DNA from 3 places in the Erwinia sp. L03-1 genome. Region 1 is predicted to be linked to each of the others. Evidence: predicted binding sites of a transcription regulator. Region 1 holds the regulator's gene; each other region holds the start of a gene.
What was found. Region 1 encodes CRP, which controls carbon source genes, mostly activating them, when cyclic AMP is high. Its sites were predicted from a motif close to ATGTGANNNNNNTCACAT; they were not measured.
Positions count from the first base shown of each region.

Region 1 (10,181 bases):
CGCGCGACGTTTGATGAGGTTATTTTGCCTGTTTATGCACCCGCGCAGTTTGTGCCGGTCAGGGGCAAAGGCAGCCGCGTCTGGGATCAGCAGGGCAAAGAGTATATCGATTTTTCCGGTGGTATCGCGGTGACCGCGCTGGGCCACTGCCACCCTGCGCTGGTTGAGGCGTTAAAAACCCAGGGCGAGACCCTGTGGCACACCAGCAATGTCTACACCAATGAGCCTGCGCTGCGTCTGGCCAGCAAGCTGATTGCCGCCACCTTTGCCGACCGCGTCTTTTTTGCTAACTCCGGTGCAGAAGCCAATGAAGCCGCCTTTAAGCTGGCGCGCTACTATGCTGCCAAACGCCACTCGCCCTATAAAAGTAAAATTATCGCCTTTCATAACGCCTTTCATGGTCGCACGCTGTTCACCGTCTCCGTCGGCGGGCAGCCGAAATATTCCGATGGCTTCGGGCCTAAACCTGCCGATATCGTCCATGTTCCCTTTAACGATCTCGCTGCGGTGAAAGCGGTCATTGACGACCATACCTGCGCTATCGTAGTGGAACCGATCCAGGGCGAGGGCGGAGTGATGCCCGCTACCCAGGCATTTATGCAGGGGCTGCGCGAACTGTGCGATAAACATCAGGCGCTGCTGGTGCTGGATGAAGTGCAGAGCGGCATGGGCCGCAGCGGCAAGCTGTTTGCCTGTGAGCACTATGGCGTGGTGCCTGATATCCTCACCACTGCCAAAGCCCTGGGCGGCGGCTTCCCGGTCAGCGCGATGCTCACCACCGATGAGATAGCGTCAACCATGTCGCCGGGCGTCCATGGCACCACCTATGGCGGTAATCCGCTGGCCTGCGCCGTGGCAGAGGCCGCGCTGGATATCATCAACACCGAATCGGTGCTGAGCGGTGTGGAAGCGCGTCGCGAGCAGTTTGTTGCGGCGCTAACCGCGCTGGACGCTAAGCGGCCGCTCTTCAGTGATATCCGGGGCAAGGGGCTGCTGATCGGGGCCGCACTCAGGCCGGAGCATGCCGGTAAGGCGCGGGATATTCTTCATGCCGCAGCGGCTGAAGGGGTGATGGTCCTTAACGCCGGAACGGACGTGCTGCGCTTTGCGCCTTCGCTGGTGATTGAGCCTGCCGATATTGAAGAGGGCATGGCCCGCTTTGCCAGGGCGGTAGAAACAGCGCTATTCTGACGGCATGATGCATGGAGGGAGCATGATGCATCATGCATGGAGCATGGAGCATGGAGCATGGAGCAGTAAGCAGGAAGGGAGATTATTGGATGGCTGAAAACCCCGCGTTATGCTTGCCTGCTCTCCTCCCGCTTCTCGCTGTGCGTTCTGCCTTTCGTTTTAGGCGCTTTTTTTAAGCGGCGTGACAGCCAGCGTCCGTGATGCGGCCGGTCGCGCCAGGCCAGCGAAGAGATGGTATGCATAATCCTGAGGTGATCGAGTATCTGCCTCAGGTGTCGCTCCAGAATCGTTATCGGTCCCTGTTCAAACTCTCCCTGTAAATCCTCCAGCACGTTGGTATCCGAGCCGGGACCATCATACTCCAGCCGCTGCTGGCAGCGCTGAAGGGCGATTTCACAGCTTTGCAGGTAGCGCTCGGCCAGCGCCGGAGTGAGCATCGTATGTTCACGGGCGAGGATGGTCATCGCGTTGATATGCTCGACAATAAACTGACTGTGCGTCACCCACAGCTTCATGTCTGCCAAATAGTTTGAATCAAACCCCGGTTCCTGCATGGCCTGATTAAGCGAGTTGAACACCGCATTATGCGCCTGGTTGGCGCGCATACGCTGGTAAGCCAGCCTGACCGGATCCTGCTCGCTGCCAAGCAGCATTTGCAGCGCATCCTGGTAGGTGCCCAGCGCGTCGTGGGCATTTTGCCGCAGCAGCCCGCTTTGCCACTGGGGCCACAGCCAGATCATGCCGCCAAAGGCAATCATGCATCCCATCAGCGTATCCATCAGCCGTGGCAGCAGGAAGTCAGCGCCGTTCAGCGAGAGCAGCTGGAGCGAGTACACGGCGGTGACGGTAAAACCAATCATCGCCCAGCCGTAGAACTTGCGGATAACCAGGTAGCTGACCAGCGTGATAACCAGCATTATCGACAGCACCATCGCCTCAGGCGCGTGGAGGCGCAGGGCGACGGCGGCGATAATCAACCCGGCCAGCGTACCGAGTGCACGGTGCTGGATGCGTACGCGGGTGGCGCTGTAGCCATTCTGGCTGACAAACATCACCGTCATCAGGATCCAGTAGGGCTTGGGCAGGTCGAAGAACATCGCCAGGGTACTGGCGAAAGTGAGCATCACGGCAAAGCGGGCGGCGGTGCGCAGGGCGGCAGACTTCAGCGACAGATAGCTTTTGCAGGCGGCCAGCAGCGGCAGGCGGCGCTGGCGATCGGCCATCAGGTCGCGCTGATATAAAGGGCGCTGCGTGCGCAGGACGCGCGCAATGCGGCTGAAGTGGTAGTAGCAGAACTGTCCCACCGGATTATCCCGGCTTCGACGGGCGATTTTTTCAAGTGCGCCGAGCGGCTTGTCCATCACAAAGCGCTCCGGCAGCCGGTGGTAAAGAATATCATCGGCCAGCTCCCGCAGTCGTGCGGCGATGGTTTGCGCGTTCCAGCGAATGACCGCTTCAGCATGGCTTTTTTCGACCAGCTTCTGCACCTCTTCAGGCTGATGCAGGCTGACGGAGATATGCTCCTGCAAATCCAGCGCGACCTGAAACGCGCGGATGAGACGTTTATGATGGCTGTCGCGGTTGGCGGCCAGCATATGCATCTGCTGATAGCAGATGCCGATCAGATCGACGGCTTTTTGCTGGCGGGCCAGCAGCGGCGGCAGGGCTTTATCAGGATCGGTCAGACGGGTGAGCAGGGTATATTTGGCTTCACAATAGTCGGCCAGCTCGCGGTACAGCAGGCTGAGGGTTTCGCGCATCGGCTGCTCTTTCCACAGCCAGAACCAGAACCAGTTGAACACCCCGTACCAGATCGTCCCCAGCACGTAGAGCAGGGGCGGCTCCCATATCGGCATGCGGCCGGCCAGACTCAGGGTGAAGATGGCGGCGATAAGCGATCCGGGCAGCAGCCTGGCATGCAGTGGGCTGATTTCACCCGTGACGCCCAGCAGCATTGCCATAGCAAACAGAATCGCAGGCAGGGGAACGCTGTGCTCACCCAGGTACTGGATCAGAAAGCTACTAAAGGCAAACAGGCTTCCGCCCACGATAAGGCGTTTGAAAAAGCGCTTATGCGGCGTATCCAGACCGGCGTTATTGCAGCACGCGGGCACCAGGGAGAACAGCAGTCCCTTTTGCAGATCGCCCAACAGCCATCCAATCGCTACCGGTAAACAGAGCACCAGCGTCTGACGCAGGGCATAGTTAACCTCAGGATGATAAATCAGTCTGCGCCACATCGCTCCATACCAATAAAAAAGGCGCAACGGGAGGTTGCGCCGGGGGGATCAGAGCCGGTTAGCGCGTGCCATAAACTACGATAGTTTTACCGTGTGCGGAGATCAGATTCTGATCTTCCAGCATTTTGAGTATGCGGCCCACGGTTTCGCGCGAGCAGCCCACAATCTGACCAATTTCCTGGCGGGTGATTTTGATCTGCATCCCATCCGGGTGAGTCATTGCATCCGGCTGCTTAGCCAGATTTAGTAGCGTCTGCGCGATGCGACCCGTCACATCGAGGAAAGCTAAATTCCCCACTTTCTCAGACGTCACCTGCAGGCGACGAGCCATCTGCGAAGAGAGTCGCATCAGAATATCAGGGTTAACCTGAATAAGCTGACGGAATTTCTTATAGGATATTTCAGCCACTTCACAGGCGGTTTTCGCCCTGACCCATGCGCTACGCTCCTGACCCTCTTCAAACAGGCCAAGTTCACCGATAAAGTCGCCCTGGTTGAGGTAAGAGAGGATCATCTCTTTGCCTTCCTCATCCTTAATGAGCACCGCGACTGAACCTTTCACGATGTAGTAAAGCGTTTCCGCTTTCTCACCCTGGTGAATTAGCGTGCTTTTGGATGGATACTTATGAATATGGCAATGTGACAGGAACCATTCAAGAGTCGGGTCTGTTTGCGGTTTGCCGAGAACCATTCGCGATTATCCTCTGTTGTCATCATGCCTAAACACAGGGGCAGAGTTCCCTGTCAGGCGTTGAAATAGTGACGCGTTTCCCATCAGGGAAATTATCCCGAACCCTGTCGCAGGCCTGGGTCGTTATGTTGTGCCGTTTCGTCATGCTTGTAGAGTACGAACGAAATTATTACAGCTTTGTTTGTAGCACAGCTTGGAACGAGTGTCTTGTGTTGTCTCGCTTCAGCATAGTGTGAAAATTGTCGCATTGCCGTTTTTGTTGCCGAAGCGTAATCTGGCGTTAACTGAATGACTTAGAGGGATTTGTTATGCAAGCACGTGTTAAATGGGTAGAAGGGCTCACGTTTTTGGGAGAATCCTCATCCGGGCACCAGATTTTAATGGACGGCAATGCGGGCGATAAGGCACCCAGCCCAATGGAAATGGTTCTGATGGCGGCCGGCGGGTGTAGTGCCATCGACGTGGTGTCAATCCTGCAAAAGGGGCGCCATGACGTGGCTGACTGCGAGGTCAAACTGACTTCCGAACGCCGGGAAGAAGCACCCCGTCTGTTCACCCATATCAACCTGCACTTTATTGTTAGCGGTAAGGGCCTGGAGGAGAAAGCCGTTTCCCGCGCCGTCGACCTGTCGGCAGAAAAGTATTGCTCCGTTGCCCTGATGCTGGGCAAAGGCGTTGAAATCACCCACAGCTTTGAAGCGATCGAAATTTAACATTCCATTAGCCCCAGCCTGTGGGGCTAATGCGCAGTGGCCCGGACTATTTTTTTCTCTGGGGCTTAACGCACGGTGTCTCAGACTATCTTTTTCCCCTCAATCAGACGCCTGACCAGCGGCCCCATTATCAGCTCCATCGCCAGCCCCATTTTGCCGCCCGGCACCACCAGCGTATTGATCTGAGAGATAAACGCGCCCTGCAGCATCGACAGGAGATAGGGGAAATCAATATCCTCCAGCGCCTGAAAGTGGATAACCACAAAGCTTTCATCAAGCGATGGGATACCGCGTGCCGCAAACGGATTGGAGGTATCCACCGTAGGTACGCGCTGAAAGTTGATGTGGGTGCGCGAAAACTGCGGGGTAATATAGTTGATGTAGTCCTCCATCGAGCGTACCACGGAGTCCATCACCGCCTCGCGGGAGTGCCCCCGCTCGCTGGTGTCGCGGACCAGCTTTTGGATCCACTCAAGGTTGACGATCGGTACCACGCCGACCAGCAGATCGACATTCTCCGCAACGTTATGCTGCGGCGTCATTACGCCACCGTGTAAACCTTCATAGAACAGCACGTCAGTCGGCTCGGGCAGCGGCTGCCAGGGCGTAAAGGTGCCCGGCACCTGGTTCCAGGGTACCGCTTCATCGTAGGTATGCAGGTATTTACGCGACTGGCCGCTACCGCTGCGGCCATATTCGGCAAACGTATGCTCCAGCAGGGCAAAATCGTTAGCCTCGGGGCCGAAATAGCTGATATGGCGGCCCATATCACGCGCTTTACGAATAGCCATATCCATTTCAGGACGCGTAAAGCGGTGGAAGCTGTCACCTTCAACTTCAGCGGCATGGAGGTTTAGCTGCTGAAAAATTTTGCGGAAGGCCAGGCTGGTAGTCGTGGTTCCCGCACCGCTGGAACCCGTTACGGCAATCACAGGATGTTTGGCTGACATGGCTAACGACTCTCTGAGAAAAACGCATCAAGGCGGCATTGGTAACACGATTTGCGTCCGGGTGTCACGCCCGGTCACGATCGCTAACCGGTAATCCTGCCGCGCGGCATAATATTCACCGTCTCGTGGAGTTCGGACCAGACCAGTACGGCTTCACCACTGATAAGCTGACGGCGTACGTCCTCCACTTTCTGCGTCAGCGAGCGCTCCTGCTCGCCGTAGTCGGTGCCTTCTCTCAGCACGAAAGATTCGATCAGGTTATCCAGCGTCTCTGCGTCCAGCTCTTTCCAGGGAATAATCACGTTAGTTGTCCAGCCAGGTTGAAAGCCATTCGGGGATACGCTGCTCCAGCCACATTTCCGGGTTGCGCAGGGTCCCCCCAACAAATCCTACATGACCGCCGTGCCGGGTGAGCTGATACTCCACCGACGGGGGCAGCAGGTCAGGCGCGGGGATCACCTCATCAGTCATAAAAGGGTCGTCCCGGGCATGAATAATCAGTAGCGGCTTGCGTACGCCGGGCAGCAGCGGCATGGCGCTACAGCGTTGATAATAGTCCGTCGCGTCAAGAAAGCCATGGGCAGGCGCGGTGATGGCGTTATCGAAGTCACGCAGCGTTTTTAATGCTTCCAGCCCGGGCAGGTCAACCGGCAGCGTACCCGGCCATGCACGTAGCTTTCGCCCGGCATTTTGCTTTAGCAGGTTAAGCAGGTAGTGCTGGTAAACGCGCGACAGCCCCTGCTCCAGCTTCCTGCTGCACGGCTCAAGCATCAGCGGCGCGGAGACCACTACTGCGGCATCGATCAGGCAATCTTCTCCCTGCTCTCCCAGCAGGCAGGCGAGCATATTTCCCCCCAGCGAAACGCCAACGGCCGCAGTTGGGACGCGACCCCATTCGTCGCGCAGCCACTGCATAAAATAGCGCGCATCGCCGGTTTCGCCCGAGTGGTAAATCCTCGCCAGGCGATTTGGTTCGCCGCTGCAGCCGCGAAAATGCATAACGACGCCCAGCCATCCGCGATCGCGGAATACCTGAAGCAGCCCGTGCGCATAGGGACTGGTAAAGCTGCCCTCCAGCCCGTGAAACAGGACCACCCTGGGCTTATGCCGCGCCAGCGCCGGATTTTCACTCCAGGCCAGATCGACGAAATCGCTGTCCGGCAGAGTCAGCCGCTGCCAGTGGGGCTGTAGCGTGATACGTCGGCGAATCAGCCGGGGCAGAAGCGTTTGCAAATGCGCATTACTCAAGCCCGGCAGGGCATTAAAAGGGCTCGACGGGGGGCGATTAAAATTCATATTCAAAATGCTTGTAGGATCTCTGTCACATTGTTAGCTTCAAAGCGTCTGCTTTTTTCAGGGGGTGAGGAGCACCCATATCATATGGAACTGAATTTATTTTTATCCATGCTCGGCTTTCTGTGGGTTGCTGCGATTACGCCAGGCCCTAATAATATGTTACTCACCGCCTCCGGCGCCAATTTTGGTTTTTTGCGCTCGCTGTGGCTGTTAATCGGCATCATGATCGGTATGCAGGTCATGTTGCTTCTGGTGGCTTTCGGCGTCGGCGGATTGCTTCTGCTTTATCCCTCCCTCCACCTTATCCTGAAAATTGCCGGTAGCGCTTATCTTCTCTGGCTGGCATGGAAAATAGCGACCGCGAAATATGAAAAACTGGACCCCGGCGACGGCCCGGCTTCACCGATGCCCTTCTGGCAGGGTGGGCTATTGCAGCTGGTTAATCCAAAGGCCTGGCTGATGGCGCTGGGTGCGGTGGCAAGCTTCAGCCTGGCCGGTGAGGCCTATCGCGGTTCAGTCATCGCCATCAGCGCGGCAATGGCCCTGGTGAATGTCGTTTCCGGCGTTATCTGGCTGGGTTTCGGGACGCTGATTGGGCGTATCCTGCGCAGCCGCCGGGCCTGGACGATTTTCAACGTCTTTATGGGCTTACTGACCGCCGCCTGCGTGCTGTTGATTTGGCACTAAATCACTGTGCGGAATAGCGCTGCACGCTGTTGCCGCTATTGCGTTTATTGATCAGACGGAAGATGGGCAGGTGGGTGTTCAGGCGGGGGATGTGACCTTACCCCGCCGCTGCCCTGAATAATGCGCTAAAGAATCGGGTGAAATGTGATCCAGACGATACTAATGGATATTAGCCAGAGTCTGATTGAGGCCTGAAATTATTGAGGCGCTCACAAATCCTGTTAATAAAGACACTGTAAATTCATTAGAATTTCATTGGAAATTCATTAAAACTTCATTGAAGATATTACAAAAAAATAGATTTTAATCTCAGGTCCGGTCTGGCTTAGCCAGAACAAAGCCATTGATGCATATAGCCGATCGATAATCAGAATAAGGCCAGTTGAATTAAAAATAACGCAGTGCTAGCTTCACTTAACTTTTCCGCTATCCCCCTGGGGGTATTATGCACTCGCGTATTAAACATCTCGATGGGATGCGTGGTTTAGCTATTCTTCTGGTCATCGGTTACCATGCCTATGTGCGATGGGAGGCATTATTACCCTATTCCCATATTACAAAGCATATTCCTGTTTTCTCTTTCGGCTGGCTTGGCGTTGAACTGTTTTTTATGATTTCGGGATTTGTCATATTTATGACACTGGACAAATCCGACAGTTACCTCAGCTTTCTTGGAAAACGCTGGCTGCGTTTATTTCCGGCGATGCTCATTGCCAGCCTGGTGCTTTACCTGGCGGGGGGCCTGTTCCCGGAATGGACAGACATCGCGCCCCATGCAAAAAATCTGCTGCCCGGGCTAATTTTCATCAATCCTGAAACGCTTTCACAAATTACCGGAATAGAATTTAAGTCGTTAGCGGGTTCTTTCTGGTCGCTGTACGTTGAAGCGCTGTTCTATGTGATTATCGGTGCCGTCTATTTTACCCTGGGAAGACGGTACTGCTTACCCGCGTTGCTGGTACCGATGCTGCTGTTATCGGCCTCTTCGGTTCTGAAGTCTTTAGGACATCCCGGTTTGATCGATGTTATTTCAAAGTTTGGCTTCATTCATTATTCATGGTTTATGGTGGGTTGTCTGGTCTATGAAAGGATGCACAATCGCGATAAATTGTTTCACTACGCGTTAGTCATATTCGGGATGCTAATCAACTTCAGCTATTACGTAAAAAATGCGGGAGCAATAACTCTGCTGCCACTGCTATTAGTTATGGTGTTTTTCATTGCCAGTTTTTATTCAAAATGGCTGGAGAGAATACTGTCCGTGCGATTCCTGACGGCGATGGGCTTTGTCAGCTATGCCTTCTATTTGCTCCATGAAAACCTGATGATCGGCTCGCTGATTAAAATCAATCGCTACATTACCAACGAGTGGGTGATGCTGCTGATGCCCATTGTGGTGGCTACCGTACTTTATTACATTGCGTATCTGATCAGTCAATATGCCGAACCAGCGCTAAGAAACAGGTTGAGAAGCCGGAGAGTGCCCGCAGCAAAAGCAGGTACAGGAACGTAAATCACCGTTTCTGCAAAGCTATCCCGCATTTCTTCTAAGCAAAAATAATTATAAGCGATACTTTTTAATTACTTTATTGCCATTGTCCCTGTCGGTTACAAAGAGGTTATTCAACGAATAACAATGACAACCGGAGCAGGGCAATGGCGCATAAATTCTCATTATCACTGATTGCAGCGGCACTTTCACTTTCGGCATTCACGGCGCAGGCCGTCGACGTCACCGTGGCGTATCAGACCTCGGCAGAGCCCGCCAAGGTAGCGCAGGCCGATGGCACCTTCGCCAAAGAAAGCGGGGCGCAGGTGGACTGGCGCAAGTTTGACAGTGGTTCAAGCGTCGTGCGTGCGTTAGCCTCCGGCGACGTACAGATTGGTAATATCGGCTCCAGCCCCCTGGCAGTAGCCGCCAGCCAGCAGGTGCCGATTGAGGTTTTCCTGCTGGCGTCGCAGTTAGGGAATTCCGAGGCGCTGGTGGTGAAAAAGTCCATCAACAGCCCGAAGGATCTGATTGGTAAACGTATCGCCGTTCCCTTTATCTCCACCACCCACTACAGCCTGCTGTCAGCGCTGAAGCACTGGGGCATTAAACCCGACCAGCTACAGATTGTTAACCTGCAGCCCCCGGCTATCGCAGCCGCCTGGCAGCGCGGCGATATCGACGGCGCTTACGTCTGGGCGCCTGCCGTAAACGAACTGGAGAAAGATGGCCGGGTCCTGACGGATTCCGCGCAGGTCGGCAAATGGGGATCGCCAACGCTCGATGTCTGGGTGGTGCGCAAAGATTTTGCGGAAAAACATCCTGACGTGGTCACCGCATTTGCCCGCAGCGCACTCGCCGCGCAGAAAGGCTACCTTGATAATCCGGATCGCTGGCTGAAAGAGGGCGATAACCTCAGCAAGC
Region 1 covers NZ_CM178762.1:350,126-360,306, forward strand. The annotation lists gene argD (bifunctional acetylornithine/succinyldiaminopimelate transaminase) at 1-1,191, shown strand, start outside; gene AC4PCC_RS01530 (YccS/YhfK family putative transporter) at 1,299-3,431, opposite strand; gene crp (cAMP-activated global transcriptional regulator CRP) at 3,490-4,122, opposite strand; gene AC4PCC_RS01540 (OsmC family protein) at 4,431-4,835, shown strand; gene AC4PCC_RS01545 (phosphoribulokinase) at 4,916-5,785, opposite strand; gene AC4PCC_RS01550 (YheU family protein) at 5,869-6,087, opposite strand; gene AC4PCC_RS01555 (hydrolase) at 6,089-7,081, opposite strand; gene AC4PCC_RS01560 (LysE family translocator) at 7,166-7,768, shown strand; gene AC4PCC_RS01565 (acyltransferase family protein) at 8,214-9,281, shown strand; gene tauA (taurine ABC transporter substrate-binding protein) at 9,425-10,181, shown strand, end outside.

Region 2 (10,181 bases), 1.8 Mb from region 1:
CCGCCTGGGGGTTGAGATCGTTAATCAGGCAGCGCTGCACCTTTTCGCGCTTACCTGCCGGCAGCGCCAGATAATCCAGCACCTCGTCCACCAGCAGCTGCCCTTCCCTGTCCGGGTCCCCGGCGTGGATCACTTCTGTCGCCTGTTCCAGCAGCGTCTTGATCACATTGAGCTGTTTTGCTACCGAAGGCCGCGGCTGTAGCTGCCATTTTTCCGGGACAATCGGCAGATCGGCCAGCGACCAGCGCGCATAGCGGCTGTTATAGCTGTCTGGCTGCGCCTGTTCCAGCAGGTGCCCGACGCACCACGTCACCATATTATCCGGCCCGCAGGCAATGTAGCCCTCGCCCCGGCGGTGCGGCTTTGGTAACACATCCGCTATCGCGCGGGCAAGGCTGGGTTTTTCGGCAATAAACAAACGCATGCGAAATGACATCCTGCTTAACTTACAATTTCTGTTACTGAACGCCCGGCGTACAGCGGCATCAGTTCACCCGGTGTCGCCAGAATACTGTGGCGTACACCTCAACTGACCCGCGACGCGGGCGCGGGTATCATGGTCCGCAATGGTAACCTGTCAGGCTAAGCGTGGTAAGTCCGGGCGCATAATTGCCGCTCCGTTTGCTTATTATCGCGACAAATTGCAGGGCGGGTCACAAGCCTGCGGGGATTGTGACCCGCTGTCACTCAGAAATAACTGACAAATGGCGCGGTGTTGGGCGGAAGAACGGTAGTGGAAGATTTGAGCTGGGGCGTACCAAGGTACAGAAAACCCACCAGGCTATCCTGCTCGCGGCACCCAAACGCCTCGCGCACCGCCTGATGCTCAGTCCAGGCACCGGTACGCCAGACGCCGTTAAACCCCTGCGCCAGCGCAGCCATCTGCATTGCCATCACCGCACAGCCTGCGGAAACCACCTGCTCCCAGCGCGGGACCTTCGGATGATCTTCGCATCGCGCTACAACGGTGATGATCATCGGCGCGCGAAACGGAGACTGTTTTGCCTTTTCAATGGCCTTTAAATCCATATCATCCTGACGGGCCGTCGTTTCCAGCAGCTGGCTGAAGCGTTCGCGTCCTGCGCCTTCGATAATGCTAAAGCGCCACGGCTGGAGCGTGCCGTGGTCGGGCGCGCGCATACCGGCACGAAGGATATTCTCCAGGGCTTCCCCCGCAGGCGCCGGTTCACTGAGCCGCGAGGCAGAACGACGGTTAACCACTAAATCCAGCGCATCCATAAATTTCTCCTGATAATGATTCTGATTTAGCAGAAACTAGCACAGGATGATGATTTGTTACAGCATGGCGCTTTTTCCTGCTGACAATAGCGCCCTGGCTAATTAGGATGTCACCATCCTGCTCCGGTTTCGCCGTTAGTGCGTTTTTGCACCCGGTGAAACGGGCTTTTTTACCGCGATTATGGAGATAATATGCGCACTTTGTGGCGAGCAATCGCTGGTTTTTTTAAATGGACATGGCGACTGCTGAATTTCGTCCGTGAGTTCATTCTTAATCTGTTTCTGGTGGTATTGATTCTGATCTGTATTGGAATTTATGTTCAGTTCAGCCGCCCTGCCACACCCGAACAATCTCCGAAAGGCGCACTGATTGTTGATCTTAGCGGCACGGTGGTCGATAAGCCCTCCGTCAGCAATAAGCTCAGCAAACTTGGTCGCCAGCTGCTGGGTACCAATAGCAACCGCCTGAAGGAGAATTCGCTGTTTGACGTAGTGGATGCCATCCGCCAGGCGAAAGGTGATGCCAATATTACTGGTATGGTGCTCGATCTGCGCGATTTCGCCGGTGCCGATCAGCCCTCGCTTCAGTATATGGGTAAGGCCCTGCGCGAATTTCGCGACAGCGGTAAACAGATTTACGCCACGGGTGACAGCTACAGTCAGGCACAGTACTACCTTGCCAGCTTTGCCAATAAAATTTATCTCTCCCCGCAGGGTACGGTGGATATCCACGGTTTTGCCACTAACGGACTCTACTATAAGACACTGCTGGATAAGCTGAAGGTCTCTTCACACGTCTTCCGCGTGGGGACCTACAAGTCGGCGGTTGAGCCGTTCCTGCGTGATGATATGTCTCCGGCAGCGCGCGAGGCGGACAGCCGCTGGATGGGCGAGCTGTGGCAAAACTATCTCAATACCCTGGCGGCCAACCGTCAGATCACCCCGGATCAGGTTTTCCCGGGTGCGCAGGGCCTGCTCGATGCACTACAGAAAACCGGCGGCGACACGGCTGAATACGCCAAAAATGCCCGGCTGGTGGATGAGTTAGCCTCGCGGTCGGCGGTTGATCAGCAGCTGACGAAAGTTTTCGGCTGGGATAAAGAAGCAAAAGATTTCAACGGTACCAGCATCTACGACTATCAGGTCAAAGATAAGCAGTCAGCCGACGGCAATATCGCGGTGATTATGGCTAACGGTGCGATCATGGATGGCGACGAGACGGCGGGCAACGTGGGGGGTGATACCACCGCGATGGAAATTCGTCAGGCACGTCTGGATCCGAAGATTAAAGCCATTGTATTTCGCGTTAACAGTCCCGGCGGCAGCGTAACGGCCTCCGAAACCATTCGCGAAGAGCTGGCGGCGGCGAAAGCCGCAGGTAAACCGGTGGTCGTCTCCATGGGCGGCCTGGCGGCATCGGGCGGCTACTGGGTCTCCACCCCGGCCAACTACATCATTGCCAGCCCGAATACCCTGACCGGCTCGATTGGGATTTTCGGCGTGATTAATACCGTCGAAAACTCACTCGGTGCGATCGGCGTTCATACGGATGGCGTGTCTACCTCGCCGCTGGCCGATGTGGCCACCACCAGGGCGCTCCCGCCTGAAGTTCAGCAGATGATGCAGCTGAGCATTGAGAACGGTTATAAAAACTTCCTCAATCTGGTGGCACAGGCCCGTAATAAAACGCCGGAGCAGATCGACCAGATCGCGCAGGGTCACGTCTGGACAGGCAGCGATGCTAAAGCAAACGGACTGGTTGACGCGCTGGGCGACTTTGACGATGCCGTTGCCAAAGCGACCGAGCTGGCTAAGCTGAAACAGCCCCAGCTAAACTGGTATCAGGACGATCCGGGCATGCTTGATATGCTGTTCAGTCAGATGGATGTCTCAATTCGCGCCGCGCTGCCTGACGTCCTGAAGGTGTGGCTGCCCGCGCCGGTTATGGACACCATGGCGGCAATGAGAAATCAGCCCGGCCTGTTTGATAATCTTAACGATCCGCAAAATCGCTATGCCATCTGCCTGACCTGTGGTCAGGTGAAATAACCCGGCGGCAGCCCGGCATCATGTCGGGCTGCTTTTACCCCTATTCCTGTCATGCGCCTGTACGACAGGCCAGAGCTTAAACATGCAAAAGAAATCTATCTACGTGGCCTATACGGGTGGAACCATAGGCATGCAGCGTTCTTCCCAGGGCTATATTCCGGTGTCGGGGCATCTGCAGACCCAGCTGGCAAATATGCCCGAGTTTCATCGCGCCGAAATGCCTGACTTTACCATCCATGAGTATCAGCCACTGATTGACTCATCGGATATGACCCCGCAGGACTGGCAGATTATCGCCGATGATATTCGTCAGAACTACCATCGCTATGACGGTTTTGTGATCCTGCACGGCACCGATACCATGGCCTTCACCGCGTCGGCGCTCTCATTTATGCTGGAAAATCTCGCCAAGCCGGTAATTGTGACAGGGTCACAGATTCCGCTTGAGGAACTCCGCTCCGACGGACAGCAGAATCTGTTGAATGCACTCTTTGTGGCGGCGAACTTCCCGATAAATGAAGTCTCTCTGTTTTTTAACAATACGCTTTATCGCGGTAACCGCACGACCAAGGCACACGCCGACGGTTTCAATGCGTTCGCCTCACCCAATCTGGCCCCGCTGCTTGAAGCCGGGATTCATATCCGCCGTCTGAACACCCCGCCTGCTCCCCACGGCGAGGGTGAGCTGATCGTGCATCCGATTACCCCGCAGCCGGTTGGCGTGGTGACGATATATCCCGGTATCTCAGCCGATGTGGTCAGTAATTTTCTCCTGCAGCCGGTAAAGGCGCTGATTCTGCGCTCCTACGGGGTAGGTAATGCCCCCCAAAACCCTGCCTTCCTGAAGGAGCTTAAAGAGGCTTCCTCGCGCGGGATAGTGGTTATCAATCTGACTCAGTGTATGTCCGGTAAGGTCAATATGGGCGGTTATGCCACCGGCAACGCGCTCGCGCTTGCAGGGGTGATCAGCGGTTACGATCTGACCGTCGAGGCGACGCTAACCAAGCTCCATTTTTTACTGTCGCAGGGTCTTTCGAGCGACAGGGTACGTCAGCTGATGCAGGTTAATCTGCGCGGCGAACTGACGCCAGACGAGAAATAAGGAACCATAATGAAAACGCAGCAGGCACTGTTACTGATTGATTTACAAAATGACTTTTGTCCCGGTGGCGCACTGGCTGTCGACGAAGGTGATGCGGTTATTGCCGTAGCAAATCAGGTTGCGATGCGTTTTCATCAGCGTGGTCAGCCGGTGGTCGCCACGCTCGACTGGCACCCGCATCACCACGGCAGCTTTGCCTCAAATGCCGGAGAAGAGCCCTGGACCATGGGGGAGCTGGATGGGCTGCCCCAGGTCTGGTGGCCCGATCACTGCGTTCAGGGGAGTAAGGGGGCAGAGCTGCACCCTAAGCTTAATCGCAGCGTGCTCGTCAAGCAGATCTATAAGGGAACGGATCCCCGCACAGATAGCTACAGCGCCTTTTTTGACAATGGCCAGCGCAGCCAGACCGGCCTGGACAGCTGGTTAAAATCGCAGGGGGTGACGGCGCTAACGGTGATGGGCCTGGCGACCGATTACTGCGTGAAATATAGCGTGCTGGACGCGCTAAGGCTGGGCTATCGCGTCAGCGTGATTGTCGCAGGGTGTCGGGGTGTGAATCTGGAAGCGGGTGACGGTGAGCGGGCGCTGGCGGAAATGGCGGCCAGCGGCGCGCTGCTTATCAATGCTGAGGGGGCGGAAGGAACGCTCAGGTAAAACCTGCTGCCGGGATTTAACCGGGGATCGTGGCGTGAACCAGCGACAATTATTCCTCCAGGAATAATTTATTGCAGCTTAATGCGGGTGACGTTGTCATCCACAATGCCAAACGCTTCCTTAAGCTCTCTTTTGCTTTTTGTCACCATCTCGCCACCCTTGCCAATGCTCATATGCTGCGGCTGCTCATTATATTTCGCCTGCCATATCATCACCAGCTGCAGGCTGTTCTCTTTCTGCGCGTCAGTCAGCGCGACGCCGTCGGCCCATTTACCCGTTTCAACGGCGGTCAGCAGACGCTGGTAAACATCCGGCGTCATGGCATTAATCATCTCATCCAACACCATTGCCGCTATCCTTTAATGTTGTTGCCTTCTTCGTCAGAAAAGCTTAACGAAGCGGAATTGACGCAGTAGCGCTCGCCCGTAGGCTGAGGACCATCCGGAAATACGTGCCCCAGGTGGGCATCACAGCTGCCGCAGCGAATTTCGATACGCTGCATACCGTGAGTGTCATCTTCAATATAACGAATAGCATCATCGCTGACGGGCTGGTAAAAACTGGGCCAGCCGCAGCCGGAGTCGTACTTGGTTTCCGACAGGAACAGCGGCGAATTGCACACGAGGCAGTGATACAGCCCTTCGCCTTTGTTATGCAGCAGCTTGCCGGTAAAGGGTCTCTCGGTACCGCGCTCTTGGGTCACATAACGCTGTACTTCGTTCAAATCGGTTTCTGGGTTCAGATGTTTGTTAGCCATATCGATACTCTCTGGCGGTGTGTTCTGGATAATGTCTATCATTCTAACAAATACATAACAACGTCTGGGGATTTTTTCGCTTACAGAGATATCTGAAAGTAAAAGCAGACGATTATGTGATTCAGATCACCCTTTGATACCCCTGCCCCTTTATATTCGTGCAGGAAGGCCCAAGATTAGGTTCTAACGGGTGCCGCGAATCATGCTTTCAGATAAATTATTCCTGCTCGCTGGTTTGATTTGTCGCAACAATTGAAGCGATTCCGCTTGACGCCTGGTAAGGTTTTTGTAATTTTACAGCCAACCTTTTATTCACTAACCAATAGCTGGTGGAATATATGACTATCAAAGTAGGTATCAATGGTTTTGGCCGTATCGGTCGCATCGTTTTCCGTGCTGCTCAGCAGCGTTCTGATGTAGAAATCGTTGCAATCAACGATCTGCTGGACGCCGAGTACATGGCTTACATGCTGAAGTACGACTCTACCCATGGCCGTTTCGACGGTACTGTAGAAGTCAAAGACGGCCATCTGGTTGTTAACGGCAAAACCATTCGTGTTACCGCTGAAAGAGATCCAGCTAACCTGAAATGGGGCGAAATCGGCGTTGACGTTGTTGCTGAAGCAACCGGTATCTTCCTGACCGACGAAACCGCACGTAAGCACATTCAGGCTGGCGCGAAGAAAGTCGTACTGACCGGTCCTTCTAAAGACAACACCCCAATGTTCGTTATGGGCGTGAACCACAAGTCTTACGACGGCCAGGACATCGTTTCTAACGCATCCTGCACCACTAACTGCCTGGCACCGCTGGCAAAAGTGATCAACGACAAGTTCGGCATCGTTGAAGCACTGATGACCACCGTGCATGCGACTACTGCTACGCAGAAAACCGTTGATGGCCCGTCTCACAAAGACTGGCGTGGCGGTCGTGGCGCATCTCAGAACATCATCCCTTCTTCTACCGGCGCAGCGAAAGCCGTAGGTAAAGTGATCCCTGAGCTGAACGGCAAACTGACCGGTATGTCTTTCCGCGTCCCTACGCCAAACGTCTCCGTGGTTGACCTGACTGCACGTCTGGCTAAGCCTGCCTCTTACAAAGAAATTTGTGATGCAATCAAAGCGGCTTCCGAAGGCGAACTGAAAGGCGTTCTGGGCTACACCGAAGATGACGTGGTTTCTACTGATTTCAACGGCGAAGTTCTGACTTCTGTATTTGATGCCAAAGCAGGTATCGCCCTGAGCGACACCTTCGTCAAACTGGTTGCCTGGTATGACAACGAAACGGGCTATTCAAACAAAGTTCTGGACCTGATCTCTCACATTGCTAAATAAGCAGTTGAAAGACTAATGAGGGCGACTCCGGTCGCCCTTTTTTTATCGGTTTGAAAAAGGTTTCCTCATGAGCGAAAAACTCTTTTCCCTGGCGGTTACTGACCAGATCACCCCCTATATTTCGCAGAGAAAAATGGGCGACCTGCCCCTTTTAACCATCGTTCATCCAAAAGTCAGGGCAGCCATCACCTTACAGGGCGCGCATCTGATCGCCTGGCAGCCTGGTGGTGAAAAGCCCGTTATCTGGCTGAGCGAGAAGACAGCCTTTTCCGCAGGGAAAGCCATACGGGGCGGCGTGCCTGTCTGCTGGCCGTGGTTTGGTCCGGCAGGTGAACCCGCTCATGGCTTTGCCCGTACTCTGCCCTGGACGCTCTCAGCACACGATGAGAATGAAGAGAGCGTGATGCTGACCTTCGTGCTGGAAAGTGACGAGCGCACAAAAAAGCTCTGGCCGCATGATTTCACCCTGATTGCGCGCTTCCGCTTCAGGGATCGCCTTGAAATCGAACTGGAGGCGCACGGAGACTTTGAGGCAACGGCCGCACTGCACAGCTACTTTAACGTTGCCGACATCGCCGGTGTTGAAGTGAGCGGGTTGGGCCACCCCTATATTGATAAGGTCAGTGACGGGGCTGAGGGAAACTCTGCATCCGGCAGGCAAACCTATCCCGATCGGGTCGATCGCGTGTATACCCAACCTGAAGACTGTAGCGTTATCACCGATACTGTCGGTCAGCGTACCATCGAAGTGTACCACCATCATCACAGTGACGTTGTCACGTGGAACCCTGGCCCTGCGCTGTCATGCAGCATGGGAGACATGGCCAATGAGGGTTATAAAACGATGGTGTGCGTGGAAACGGCGCGTATTTCATCCGCAATGAAGAGTTCGGGCGAGAGCCCCTCCCGGCTGGCTACCACCATTAAAGTGCGTAAAAACGCCTGACGATACGCAGTGAGGCGGTAAAAAAGTTACCGCCTGACCAGGCTTTAATCCCTTACTGCCTTACCTTGCACCCGATCGGGTTTGAATGCCGCCAGGCGCGACCCTGCACTGGCCTGGCTTAGACGACGTCGAGCGCGACCTTCCCGACGGGCGGTGGAAAGGCCTGGTCCATCAGCGCCAGCTCCTCACTGTTCAGCACCACCTTCAACGCAGCCGCATTCTCGTCAACGTGTTGCACCGATCCTGCTTTGGGAATAGCCATGACGCCCTGCTGGCGAATAACCCAGGCCAGCAGCAGCTGGGCTACACTGATGCGCTTTTGCCGGGCAATGTCCGCCAGCACGCCGTTATTCATCAAATCGTGACGCAGACGCCCCGCCTGCGCCAGCGGGCAGTAGGCCATCACCGGAATGCCACGCTGCTGGCACGCAGGCAGAAGGTCGTACTCAATTCCGCGCGAGGCCAGGTGGTAAAGCACCTGGTTAGCCGCACAGCCCGCTCCCCCTTCTTGCGTCAGCAGGTCCTGTAGATCACTCTTGTCGAAATTGGATACGCCCCAGTGCCGGATTTTACCCGCCTGCTGGAGTTGCTGCATGGCGGTGATGGTTTCCTCAAGCGGGATGCTGCCCGGCCAGTGAAGAAGATAGAGGTCGAGATAATCCGTTTTCAGCCGACGCAGGCTACGATCGCAGGCTTCAATGGCACTCCCGGCCCCGGCATTCCAGGGGTAAACTTTTGAGACCAGCCAGGCCTTGTCCCTTCTTCCCTGCAATGCTTCGCCGACCACTTCCTCTGCCCCGCCGTCTGCGTACATTTCAGCCGTGTCGATTACGCTCAGACCCAGTTCGAGTCCGTGCTGCAGGGCAGCGACCTCAGATTTACGCTGGCCACTATTTTCCCCCATATACCAGCTTCCCTGGCCGATGGAAGGCAGGGTTATCTCTTTTGAAAAGTTTACGGATGAGCTCATGCATTCCTCCTGCACTCTTTTGGGGTGACTATCATGCAAAAGGGCGCAGAGCGCCCTTTTTTGATGCGAGAACTGGCGATCAGAACGTGTAGCTAACGCCCGTCCACAGCATGACCTGGGCGTTATTGTCGACCATTGGGCTGTCTTTTACTTCGCTGCTCAGGCGGGTATAGCGGCCTGAAAGCGATGCGTTCCAGCTCTGATTAATCGCATATGCGGCGGTCAGCTCCAGATAGGGGCTCCAGCTATCGTCGGCGTCATAGCTGCTAAGTCCGCTGCGACGCGACTCGCGTTTGGAGACGCCATAGTAGTAGTCATTTTGATTTTCACTGCTGTACAGCGCACCAATACCCGGCGTCAGGCTTAGATCGCCAATCTGGAAGCGATAAAGATAGGCCAGATCCCAGATAATGCCATTACTGTTATCCAGCAGATCGCCCGCGACCACGGTGCGTACGATGCCCCAGTCACTGGTGTGACGGTACGCAAGCCCGCCCATCGCAGTCATATGGCGGTTATCCAGTTTTTTCAGCTGCTTATTATTGGTGTCGCTGGTTTTGAAATTCTCCGGTGAACCCAGTACGGTCAGCGACAGCTGATCCTGTTTGTCATTCCAAAGATAGTACCCGGCCTGAAAGCTGCGAACGTAGAAGCTGTCACCTTCATAATTGATGATCGGTAAAGGGTAATAGCGGTTCTGCCCTCCTTTATACGGGCTCTGACTATAGATGACGGAAGCACCGAGAGTTAAAGGATTGGCCTGAGCAAGGGATGCTGCCAGAGATGAGGATAAAATGACTGCCACAGCGCTAACTTTGAAATAGTTCACAATTAATTCGTTCCATAAATATAACAATCGAGTACGGTAGTTTAACAATCTCTGCCGCGTAAGTTAAAATCCTAATACAACCTGTAGCACTCAGAATCAATTTTTGCCAGGAATCAGCAGGAATCAATTGCAGAGGCTTATTTACAAATTCCCGACAGACCGCACCAGTTCAGGTTGTCGCTAAGTTGCATTATAACTTTGTTATTGAAATATCATTGAAAAGCTTTGCGGTATCAGGACATTTTTCGAATGCCAACTACGCTTTAATAGATGACGCTAAGTTTTAATGAGCAGAGTGACC
Region 2 covers NZ_CM178762.1:2,106,151-2,116,331, reverse strand. The annotation lists gene AC4PCC_RS09845 (DNA topoisomerase III) at 1-424, opposite strand, end outside; gene AC4PCC_RS09840 (NAD(P)H nitroreductase) at 688-1,239, opposite strand; gene sppA (signal peptide peptidase SppA) at 1,432-3,288, shown strand; gene ansA (asparaginase) at 3,371-4,390, shown strand; gene pncA (bifunctional nicotinamidase/pyrazinamidase) at 4,400-5,044, shown strand; gene AC4PCC_RS09820 (YeaC family protein) at 5,113-5,391, opposite strand; gene msrB (peptide-methionine (R)-S-oxide reductase MsrB) at 5,397-5,801, opposite strand; gene gapA (glyceraldehyde-3-phosphate dehydrogenase) at 6,140-7,135, shown strand; gene AC4PCC_RS09805 (D-hexose-6-phosphate mutarotase) at 7,203-8,081, shown strand; gene AC4PCC_RS09800 (aldo/keto reductase) at 8,200-9,051, opposite strand; gene AC4PCC_RS09795 (MipA/OmpV family protein) at 9,131-9,880, opposite strand.
Region 2: the regulator CRP is predicted to act here: its motif matches at 5,916-5,933, upstream of msrB (peptide-methionine (R)-S-oxide reductase MsrB).

Region 3 (10,181 bases), 220 kb from region 1:
TCGATGAAGCGCTCACTGCTGACCACAGCTGAAGTTATCGGCAGCGACGATGCCAGACAGCGCGCAAAAGCGTATAACGCCTGGCTCGACGGCGAGATAGCGGCCATCAGTGCGAAAACCGCCAGCCTGACCGAGGCCCAGCGCCCGCGCGTCCTGCATATTCAGTCGCTTCATCCCCTTAAGGTCGACGGTCGCAATACGCTAATTGATACCTGGATTAAACTGGCGGGCGGGCGCAACGCGGCGGCGGAGGTGGAAGGCAATATGAAGGAAACCTCGCCGGAGAACGTCCTGTTCTGGCAGCCGGATATTATCATCATCGGTGCCGGTGCGGGCACCATAGAGGCGTCAGACTATGCTTCGCTGTTCAGCAATCTTAACGCGGTGAAAAACCATCAGGTATTCCAGAATCCGGCCGGGGTATTCCCCTGGGATCGCTATGGCACCGAGGCCGCGCTGCAAATCCAGTGGGCCGCTAAGCTGCTGCATCCGGCGCTGTTTAAGGACCTGGATATGGTGAAAGCGACGCAGGATTTCTATCATCGCTTCTTTAACTACGATCTGAACAAAACCCAGGCAGCAAGGATCCTACAGGGCCAGGGGCCAGAGAACTAAAGCGAGGGCCTGTATCACCCGTCGGTAAACAATACTCCCGGGGGTAAACTATACTTAAGTCAAACCTCACTGACTGGCTACTGGAGCAGATTATGAAACTCAGCGGCATTCTGGCTATTCTGTGCCTCGTCCTGCCGGGCGTAGGCTGTTCACAGCTTCCTCCCGCCTCCGTATTTCAGCCGAAGCCAGCCAGCACGCTTTTCACTCCGGCGGCGGCAAAATGCGATGTCAGCCTGTGCCAGCAAAACTGCTACGTCCAGAACAGCCAGTGCGATCGTAATGACAGCAGCGGCTGTGGAGCGAAGATGCAGGCGTGTATACAGGCCTGCACCTCACAGTGCCATTAGCCGCATTAAGGTCGGTTCAGATCCTCAATCAGCCGCTGGTTAAAACGCGCTGGCTCTTCCATCTGCGGCGCATGGCCCAGCCCGGGGAACTCAATCAGCGTGGAATGCGGAATAGTGGCAGCGACCTGTTTGCCTAATTCGTTATAGTGGCCCAGGGTCGCCTTTACCGCCGGAGAGGCAATATCGCTGCCAATGGCGGTGGTGTCAGCGGTGCCAATCATCAGGGTGGTCGGAACGTTCAGATCCCGAAATTCGTAGTAAACCGGCTGAGTAAATATCATGTCGTACAACAGGGCGGAATTCCATGCCACGACCTGCTTGCCCGGGCCATTATTCAGCCCGGCCAGCATGTTTACCCAGCGGTCATATTCCGGTTTCCAGCGGCCCACGTAATAGGTGTTCAGCTCATATTTCTTAATGCTGGCGGCGGAAGTTTTCAGCTCGCGCTGATACCAGTCGTCTACGCTCCGCCAGGGTACACCCTTCGCTTTCCAGTCCTCCAGACCGATGGGATTCACCAGCACCAGCTTCTGCACCGCCTGCGGATACATCAGCGCAAAACGCGTTGCCAACATGCCGCCGGTGGAGTGCCCCACCAGCACGATGTTACGAAGGTGCAGACTCTCCAGCAGCTGATGCGTATTCAGCGCCAGCTGCTGGAAGCTGTACTGATACTGTGCAGGTTTGGATGCGGTACAGAAGCCAATCTGATCCGGCGCAATGACCCGGTAACCCGCATGGCTCAGGGCTTCAATTGTCTGCTGCCAGGTTACGCCACAGAAATTTTTACCATGCAAAAGCACCACCGTGCGGCCGTTGGCCCTGTTCTGGGGTTTGACGTCGATATACCCCATCGTGAGCGACTGCCCCTGCGAGGTGAAGGTAAATTTCTGCACGGGATAAGGGAAGGAAAAACCCTGGAGTTCGGGGCCATAGGCTGGCGGCGGCGGGGAGATATTCACCTGAGCAGTGACCTGGGGCGGCAGCGTTATCGCCGCCAGCATCAGCAGGCAGTAAAGGCGTCTTAGCACGGGGATCCTCGCTGTGGATGTTGATGGGTCTGCAACAGACAATGCTGATTTTTACATTTCAGGCACGGCGGATAAGCGGGTGAGTGCGAAATTTCACGACTATTGCTGGCAATATAGAGGCTCATTTGGGGAAAGATATAGAAATAATTTCATATTCTTTAACAAAAAAAGCGACAGCCCCTGGCAGATTTGGCTTTTCAGGTTACATTTATGGGAATATCTGCGTGTACCAAGGAAACACTCATGCTGAGTAACACGAACTGGTTGGTTTCACTGCTTTGGCTACGCCTGTATACCCTTCTCGAACCCAGAGCCTCCGAGCGCTCCAGCTTTTATATGCAAGCCTGACACCATTTTATGCCCGCCGCTTCGGCCGCCAGTGATTCTTTCCGGTCGGCAGCCGAAGCGGGAGGCGCTGCGAATTATTCGCTATTGCACGGGCTATTTACCGGTGAAATCAATCACCATGCGTCCTTTAATTTTGCCGTCCAGCATCTCACTGAAAATCGCGTTGATATCCTCAACCGGCCTTTTGGTGACTTTCGGCACGACTTTCCCCTCGGCGGCAAACTGGAACGCCTCGGCCAGATCTTCCCGGGTTCCCACCAGCGAGCCAACGACCTGGATACCATCAAGTACCAGACGCGGGATATTCAGGCTCATTGATTCTGGTGGCAGGCCAACGGCAACGATGCGGCCACCGGCGCGCATCGCATCCACCGCTGAATTAAACGCAGCCTTTGCCACGGCGGTCACTACGGCAGCATGAGCGCCGCCCGTTTTTTCCTGAATAACCTTCGCAGCGTCTTCTTTCAGGGAGTTAACGACCAGGTCGGCCCCCATTTCGCTGGCAAACTGGAGCTGCGCATCATTCACATCAACCGCGATCACTTTGGCATTGAAGACGTTTTTTGCATACTGTAACGCCAGGTTGCCCAGACCGCCGAGGCCGTAAATAGCAATCCACTTACCGGGCTGAATACCTGAAACCTTAACTGCCTTGTAGGTGGTAACGCCTGCACAGGTCACGCTGCTGGCCGCCGCCGAGTCCAGCCCGTCCGGCACCCTGACCGCGTAGTCCGCAACAACAATGCACTCCTCTGCCATGCCGCCATCGACGCTAAATCCAGCGTTTTGCACGTCGCGACACAGCGTTTCGTTACCGGTCGTACAGTATTCGCAATGGCCGCAGCCCTTATAGAACCAGGCAACGCTGGCGCGATCGCCCACCTTAAGAGAGGTCACGCCGGGGCCGATTTCTTTAACAATACCCACCCCTTCGTGGCCGAGAATGACGCCGGTTTTATCGCCGAAATCACCGTTTTTAACGTGCAAATCGGTGTGGCATACGCCACAGCAGTCCATTTTCAGCAGTGCTTCCCCGTGCTCTAAAGCACGCAGCGTTTTCTCAACAATGTCGACTGTATGATTTTTATTTACCACAGCAGCTTTCATAGCCTTTGCCTCACTTTACAGGATTAATTTCCCTGCTAACTATACAGGTAATTTTTTGCCTCAAGGTTGATTTCAGTAAAGAATGAGCGCTGGCTTCAAAAAATGAGCAAGCGGCCGCGCCTTCCCTCCTGGATAGCGCATCATTCGCTAAGCCGCTAAACTTTTCAGTAAGACAGGTTAAAATGAGTCCCTCGTTAATCTCGTAACAAGGAGCGAAAATGAAAAAAGTACTGATGCTTCTCGCCGCCGTAGCGATGGCAGGCAGCGCCCAGGCCGATGAGGGAACCGATGATGGTTCTCAGAGCTATATCACCAATCTTTGCACGATAGTGACGCAGGAAAAGAGCCCTGCAACAGCCGATGCTTACATCAACCAGCTAAAAGATTTGGACGCGCGAGGGCATTCCTCTTCATCAATGAATACGTCACAATTTGACGAAGATGAGGCCAGAACCGTGGTGGCAGCGTGGATGAATCTGAACGATGCGCAGAAAAAAGAGGCGCGCCAGAGCGAACAGGCCTGCCACGATGCCACCCTGAACGAGTATCAGAGTCAGGATTAACGCCTGATCCAGCGGCTTACACCTGAAGCAGCCGGTCCAGCTGTCGCCGTAGCTGCGCATTATCATGCTCAAGCCGGTCAATTTTTTCCAGCAGGGTCAGCACCATCGCCGTCCCTGCCCATTCCAGATCCAGCTCAATCCGCAGTCGTCTGGCGCGGCGTAGCGCGCTCAGCGCCTGATAATCAAACAGCCAGATCGCTTCGGCGTCGATCGGGGAAATGACCCCCAGGCCAACAATTTCGTACAGATCGTCCTGTGAAATCTCTACCACCTGGCAGAGTTCAGTGACGGTAAACCGGGTAAGTTCAGTCATCAGGATTTCTCCCATGCGGCACGGGGATCAAAGGCGGCCTGACGTGACAGTTCCCGCCACAGTTCACTGGCTTTATCATCGCCTTTCGGCGGCATCACGACGTTGAGTATGGCGTAGAGATCGCCGGTACCTTTTTTGTTGGCCAGTCCCTTACCTTTTATCCGCAGACGTTGACCATTTTGGCTGTTCGCAGGCAGAGTCAGCGCGATCTTCCCGTTCAGGGTCGGGACCTGAAGCGTTGCGCCCAGCGCCGCCTCCCAGGGGGCAATGGGCACGATGATATGAAGATCCTGTCCTGCCACCTCATAAAGTGGATGCGGGGCCAGACGTATTACCAGATAGAGATCGCCATTTGCCGCCCCCTGAGTCCCCGCCACGCCCTGACCTTTCAGGCGTATACGCTCACCCTCAACCACGCCGGCCGGAATTTTAACCTTAAGGGTTTTGACTTTAACATCCGTCTGGCGACCCAGCGCATCATAAATGGGTAGCTTATAGGAAACAGAGCGCGTCTCTTCGGCCAGCGTTTCTTCCAAAAACAGCGGCACTTCCATCTCAAGGTCTTCACCTCTGCGAGGCTGACGGCGCGTGGCCCCCTGCTGTGCCGAATGAAAGCGCTGCCCAAAAACGGATTCAAAAAAGTCAGAATATCCGGCACCACTTTCCTGGGTATGCTGCCAGCTCTCGCCGCCGAAACCCGCAGAAGCGCCGGAGAAACGCGGATCGTTGCGATGAAGCCTGATCTGATCGTATTCGGCGCGGCGCTCGCTGTCCTTAAGCACTTCGTAAGCTTCAGCAACCGCTTTGAAGTGACTCTCCGCGTCTTTTTCATCGCTGACGTCAGGATGATACTTTCGCGCCAGTCGTCGATAGGCGGTTTTAATCGCCTTGAGATCCGCTGTCGGCTCCACCTCCAGCAGCGCATAATAGTCTTTAAATTCCATCTGTTATCACCTTATATTCATTATTTTAGTCGATATAAGTTCGGCTCATTCCATCGAACTCCACTGCGCCCTGGCTCCTGTCCCCAGCCCTGATAAGGATTAATCGGTGTCAGACGGGATCGACGAAGCGGCGCAAAGCCCGAATGAATAGTAGCCAGCTATTGAGTGGGTGAAAAGAGAGAACGGTGAAATTACGGTTGTCATTTCGCCCTGACAGGGACAGCAAAAGGAGTCAGCCGGTGACGGGGAAGAGGTAAATAACAGGAGCAGGTAGCAGAGGGAGATTAAGTGATAGCCAGCGGTCCTTCCATGACCGTGACTATCGAGGGTTTCGGGCCAGAACGCCTCAGGAGAGTGCGCCCGGCGGTACGTGTTTGAACGTTTCAACATAGGTGCGAAACACGTACTTAAGGAATTTTTTCATAAGCCTGCCTGTATCAATTTTTGTTAATAAAACACAAAAATTATACAGCCGGTGGGTTTTTCAGGCAATTTAATTTGAAGTGGATCACAGAAAATCAGCGAAATTATGAATTTATCGAAGTAAACAGCGGCTTAACAAAGCGCATTTTGTTAAGCCCTTTAGAAGTGACTGCGGACGGCCAGGCTATCAGAGTTCGACGCGGCCCCCTTAATCAGGCAAGCAGACCCAGGTGCTCGATCAGGATGTTACTGCCAATACCTATCAGCACCAGACCGCCGAAAATTTCTGCCCATCTCCCCATCATCGGGCCCAGGAAGCGGCCGAGAAGAATACCGGCAGAGGCCATGATCATGGTTGACGCGCCAATCGCGAGCGCGGTCGTTATAATGTTAACCTGGAGGAAAGCCAGCCCGACGCCGACGGCCATCGCATCCAGGCTGGTGGCAACGGCGGTACTGGCCAGCAGCCAGAAGCCGTGACGCTCCGGGGCCTCTTCCGGTGCGTTCACTTTCTTACGCAAGCCTTCCACAATCATTCGCGCACCGAGAATGAACAGCAGAATAAACGCCACCCAGTGGTCCCATGCCATCACATAGCGGCTGGCGGCAATACCCACGCCCCAACCAATCAACGGCGTCAACGCCTCAATAACGCCAAAGATAAGCCCCGTGCGGAGTGCTTCTTTCAGGCCCGGACGGTTCAGGCTGGCACCTTTCCCGATCGCCGCCGCAAAGGCATCCATGGACATACCGAAAGCAAGAATGAGTGTAGCGTATAGATTCATTGTGGTTATACCGGCCCGGAAGCGTAACAGCCGCTCAAAGCATCAAAAGAACAGATCCCGCTGAAAAAATGGGGCGAGAAGGTTAATGTGGGACGCATGCTACCATGGGATGCCTGAAAAAAAAAGACAGTAAAATCAGGGATTTAATTATAGCATCGGCTATACTTTTTAACGAATGCTAATTTCGTGCCTATAAAAAGGCCAAAAAGCCTAAAATAATTACTACTTTACCCGTTTCGCCCCTGAAACCGCAGGGAATTGCCCCTTCTTTAAGCCGCGCCATTTCTTCTCTGACAGGGAAAAAAGATTCGGCCTGCGCCACGAGGAACGTCAGGGATTGAAGATTGGCAACGATTGCCGGAAAATAGCCCGCATTGACCCGTGATGGAAATCCGATGAAAAATCCCTTTCTGACTTTTTTGATGCCCATGAGCACCCTGATGCTGGGTTTTCTCTCGGCTCTGCTGTTGCCCGCTCCGTGGTTCGGCCTCAGCCTCACCCACAGGCTGGTTGGAATATTTCACCTGAGCGATATCGGCCAGCTCTATACGCTGGTGTTCTGCCTGTGGTTTTTGCTGCTGGGTGCGATGGAATACTTTGTGATTCGCTTTCTCTGGCTGAAGTTTTATAAGGTTTAGCCACAAAAAAAGGGACGAGTCATTGACCCGCCCCTGCAAATTTTGCTGCTGAGCATTAGCTGGCTGGCTATCGCGCTTAGGCTGAATATTGTGAGCAGCCTGTTATTACCTGCCCGCGGAATATCCGTTAGCCGCTCACCTGCCTACGCGCTAAATATCATTAGCAGCCCGCTGGAGAGTATCATCAGCCCAACGAAGAACAGTACGATAGCGGTTACCGCGTTATTGTGTTTCATATTTTAATCCTCCTCAGAACCACTGACCAAAGCGGCGCATATAAATACGTTTTATGCTCTGGGCAACGATGCAATATCCGAACAGCGTAGCGACCAGCCACGGGAAATAAGACCAGGGCAGCGGCACCAGGCCAACGGCATGACCCAGCGGCGAGAACGGCAGATAAATACCCAACGCCATGACCAGCCCGGTCATCAGCATGACCGGCAGCGCAGCGCGGCTCTGGATAAACGGGATTTTCTGCGTGCGCAGCATATGTACCACCAGCGTCTGTGACAGCAGCCCTTCCACAAACCAGCCGGACTGGAACAGGGCCTGATGTTCAGCGCTGTTCGCAGCAAATACATGCCACATCACCAAAAAGGTGGTGATGTCGAACAATGAGGAGGTGGGCCCCACCCACAGCATAAAGCGGCCAATATTCTTCGCATCCCATTTGCGGGGCTTGCGTAAAAACTCCCTGTCCATTTTGTCCCACGGCAGCGCCAGCTGGGACAGGTCATACAGCAGGTTTTGAAGCAGCAGCTGAATTGCCAGCATCGGTAAGAATGGAATAAAGGCGCTGGCCACCAGCACTGAAAAGACGTTGCCGAAGTTAGAACTGGCGGTCATGTTCAGGTATTTAATGATATTGCCGAAGGTTTCCCGGCCCTTAATGACCCCCTGCTCCAGCACCATCAGGCTCTTTTCCAGCAGAATAATGTCGGCTGACTCTTTGGCGATATCCGTCGCGGTGTCTACCGAAATACCGATGTCTGCGTCACGTAGCGCGGGAGCGTCGTTAATCCCGTCACCAAGAAAACCCACCGTATGGCCATTCTGTTGCAGCGCCTTTAGCACCCGTGATTTCTGCTGCGGCGTAAGGCGGCAGAACACCGTTCGGGATTCAACTTCTGCCCGTAATGCTTCATTACCAAGACGATCGATCTCCCCGCCGGTCAGCGGTTCGCCGGGCTCCAGCCCCACGTCACGGCAAATTTTCGCGGTAATCACGGCATTATCGCCGGTGAGCACCTTCACCGTAACGCCGTTTTCCATCAGTGCTGCAATTGCCTCGCCTGCGCTTTCACGCGGCGGATCGAGAAAGGTCAGCAGTCCGCAGAGGGTCAGATCGCGTTCGTCATCCCTGTGCAGCGGGAGATGCAGCGGCGAATCTCCCAGATCGCGTTCGGCGATAATTAATACGCGAAAGCCCTGCTGATTCAGATGTTCAGCCTGCTGCAACCAGCGCTGGCGCGCGGCCTCATCCAGCTCGCAGCGCCGGCCGTTATCCAGCCAGTGGCTCGCTACCTTCAACATTTCATCCACTGCGCCCTTGCAGATCAGCTTCTGCTGATTTCGCTCGTCGGCGACCACCACCGACAGGCGACGGCGTTCAAAATCAAACGGCAGCTCATCGATCTTGCGCCAGCGCCACAGTCCGCTGGTGGCCAGCTTGCCCTCGCTGAAGCGCAGGATCGCCTTGTCCATCAGGTTCTTAATGCCGCTCTGGTGACGGCTGTTCAGCCACGCCAGCTGTAGAACCTGCTCATCGGCACGACCCTGAACGTTCAGGTGCTGGCTCAGAATTATGCGGTCCTGAGTCAGCGTGCCGGTTTTGTCGGTACAGAGGACATCCATCGCGCCGAAGTTCTGTATCGCATTCAGCCGCTTGACCACCACCTTCTGGCGCGACAGGGCAATCGCCCCTTTAGCCAGATTTGAACTGACGATCATCGGCAGCATTTCAGGCGTCAGGCCAACCGCGACCGCCAGCGCAAACATCAGCGCATCGGTCCAGTCTCCTTTGGTAAAGCCGTTAATCAGCAGAACGACAGGCACCATCACCAGCATAAAGCGGATCAACAGCCAGCTGACGCTGTTCACCCCACGATCGAAAGCGGTCTGGGGCCGGCTTCCCACCACTGACTTCGCCAGGGAGCCAAACCAGGTGTGGCCGCCGGTTGCCACCACTACGGCAGTGGCCGTCCCGCTGGCTACGCTGGTTCCCATCAGGCAAATGCCGGGAGCATGCAGGATATTATCCTCCACTTCGTCCGCCGCGCCCGACTCCTGCGCGCGCGCGCTTAGCGGGTCATATTTTTCAACCGGAATGGCCTCACCGCTCAGCGCAGCCTGGCTGACAAACAGGTCGCGGGACGACAGCAGGCGCACATCCGCTGGAACCATATCGCCAGCGGAGAGAAAAATAATATCGCCGGGCACCACATCCTGAAGGGCAATCTCCATCTTCAGGGGCTGGCCCATGATGCCGCTGCGACGGATCACGGTCGCGGTAGTGCGCACCAGTGATTTCAGTGCCTCCGCCGCTTTATTGGTACGGTATTCCTGCCAGAAGCGCAGCAGGCCGCTAAGCATGACCATGCACAGCATAATGCTGACACCGGTCAGGTCGGTCTCTTCCCCCCGGCGCGCGGGAAGCAGGTAGTCGGTAACAAAACTCACCGCCGCCAGGATGACCAGAACCCAGATAAAGGGATTATTGAAGGCCTGAAAAAGCTGCACCAGCGCGTGCGGCGCTTTCTCATTAGCGACCTGATTTTTCCCGTAGTGCAGCAGCCGCTCTGCGGCATCGTCCTGAGTCAGGCCGTTACGCTGGGAACCCAGTCGCGCAAGCGTGTTGTCCAGGCTCTGTTTTAGCTCGCTGCCAATTGCCAGTTCGCGGGCAAGCGTTAATTTGGCGTTATTCATTTTCATCAGCCAGATCCTTTATTCTTCTTTTATTCAGGCGTGGGGACGCTGTCCTGCATGCGAGGATGATTTAAAAGCGTGAAGATCGGGACGAAGGAGGCGATGTCATGGCGGGGAGGTTGTTATGGGTTAGGCCACC
Region 3 covers NZ_CM178762.1:134,913-145,093, reverse strand. The annotation lists gene AC4PCC_RS00595 (ABC transporter substrate-binding protein) at 1-615, shown strand, start outside; gene AC4PCC_RS00590 (hypothetical protein) at 708-962, shown strand; gene AC4PCC_RS00585 (alpha/beta fold hydrolase) at 968-1,966, opposite strand; gene adhP (alcohol dehydrogenase AdhP) at 2,435-3,448, opposite strand; gene AC4PCC_RS00575 (hypothetical protein) at 3,667-4,011, shown strand; gene AC4PCC_RS00570 (chaperone modulator CbpM) at 4,028-4,324, opposite strand; gene cbpA (curved DNA-binding protein) at 4,324-5,268, opposite strand; gene azuC (stress response protein AzuC) at 5,615-5,692, opposite strand; gene mntP (manganese efflux pump MntP) at 5,904-6,476, opposite strand; gene AC4PCC_RS00550 (hypothetical protein) at 6,667-6,906, opposite strand; gene AC4PCC_RS00545 (DUF1158 family protein) at 6,872-7,114, shown strand; gene mgtA (magnesium-translocating P-type ATPase) at 7,364-10,048, opposite strand.
Region 3: the regulator CRP is predicted to act here: its motif matches at 5,765-5,782, upstream of azuC (stress response protein AzuC).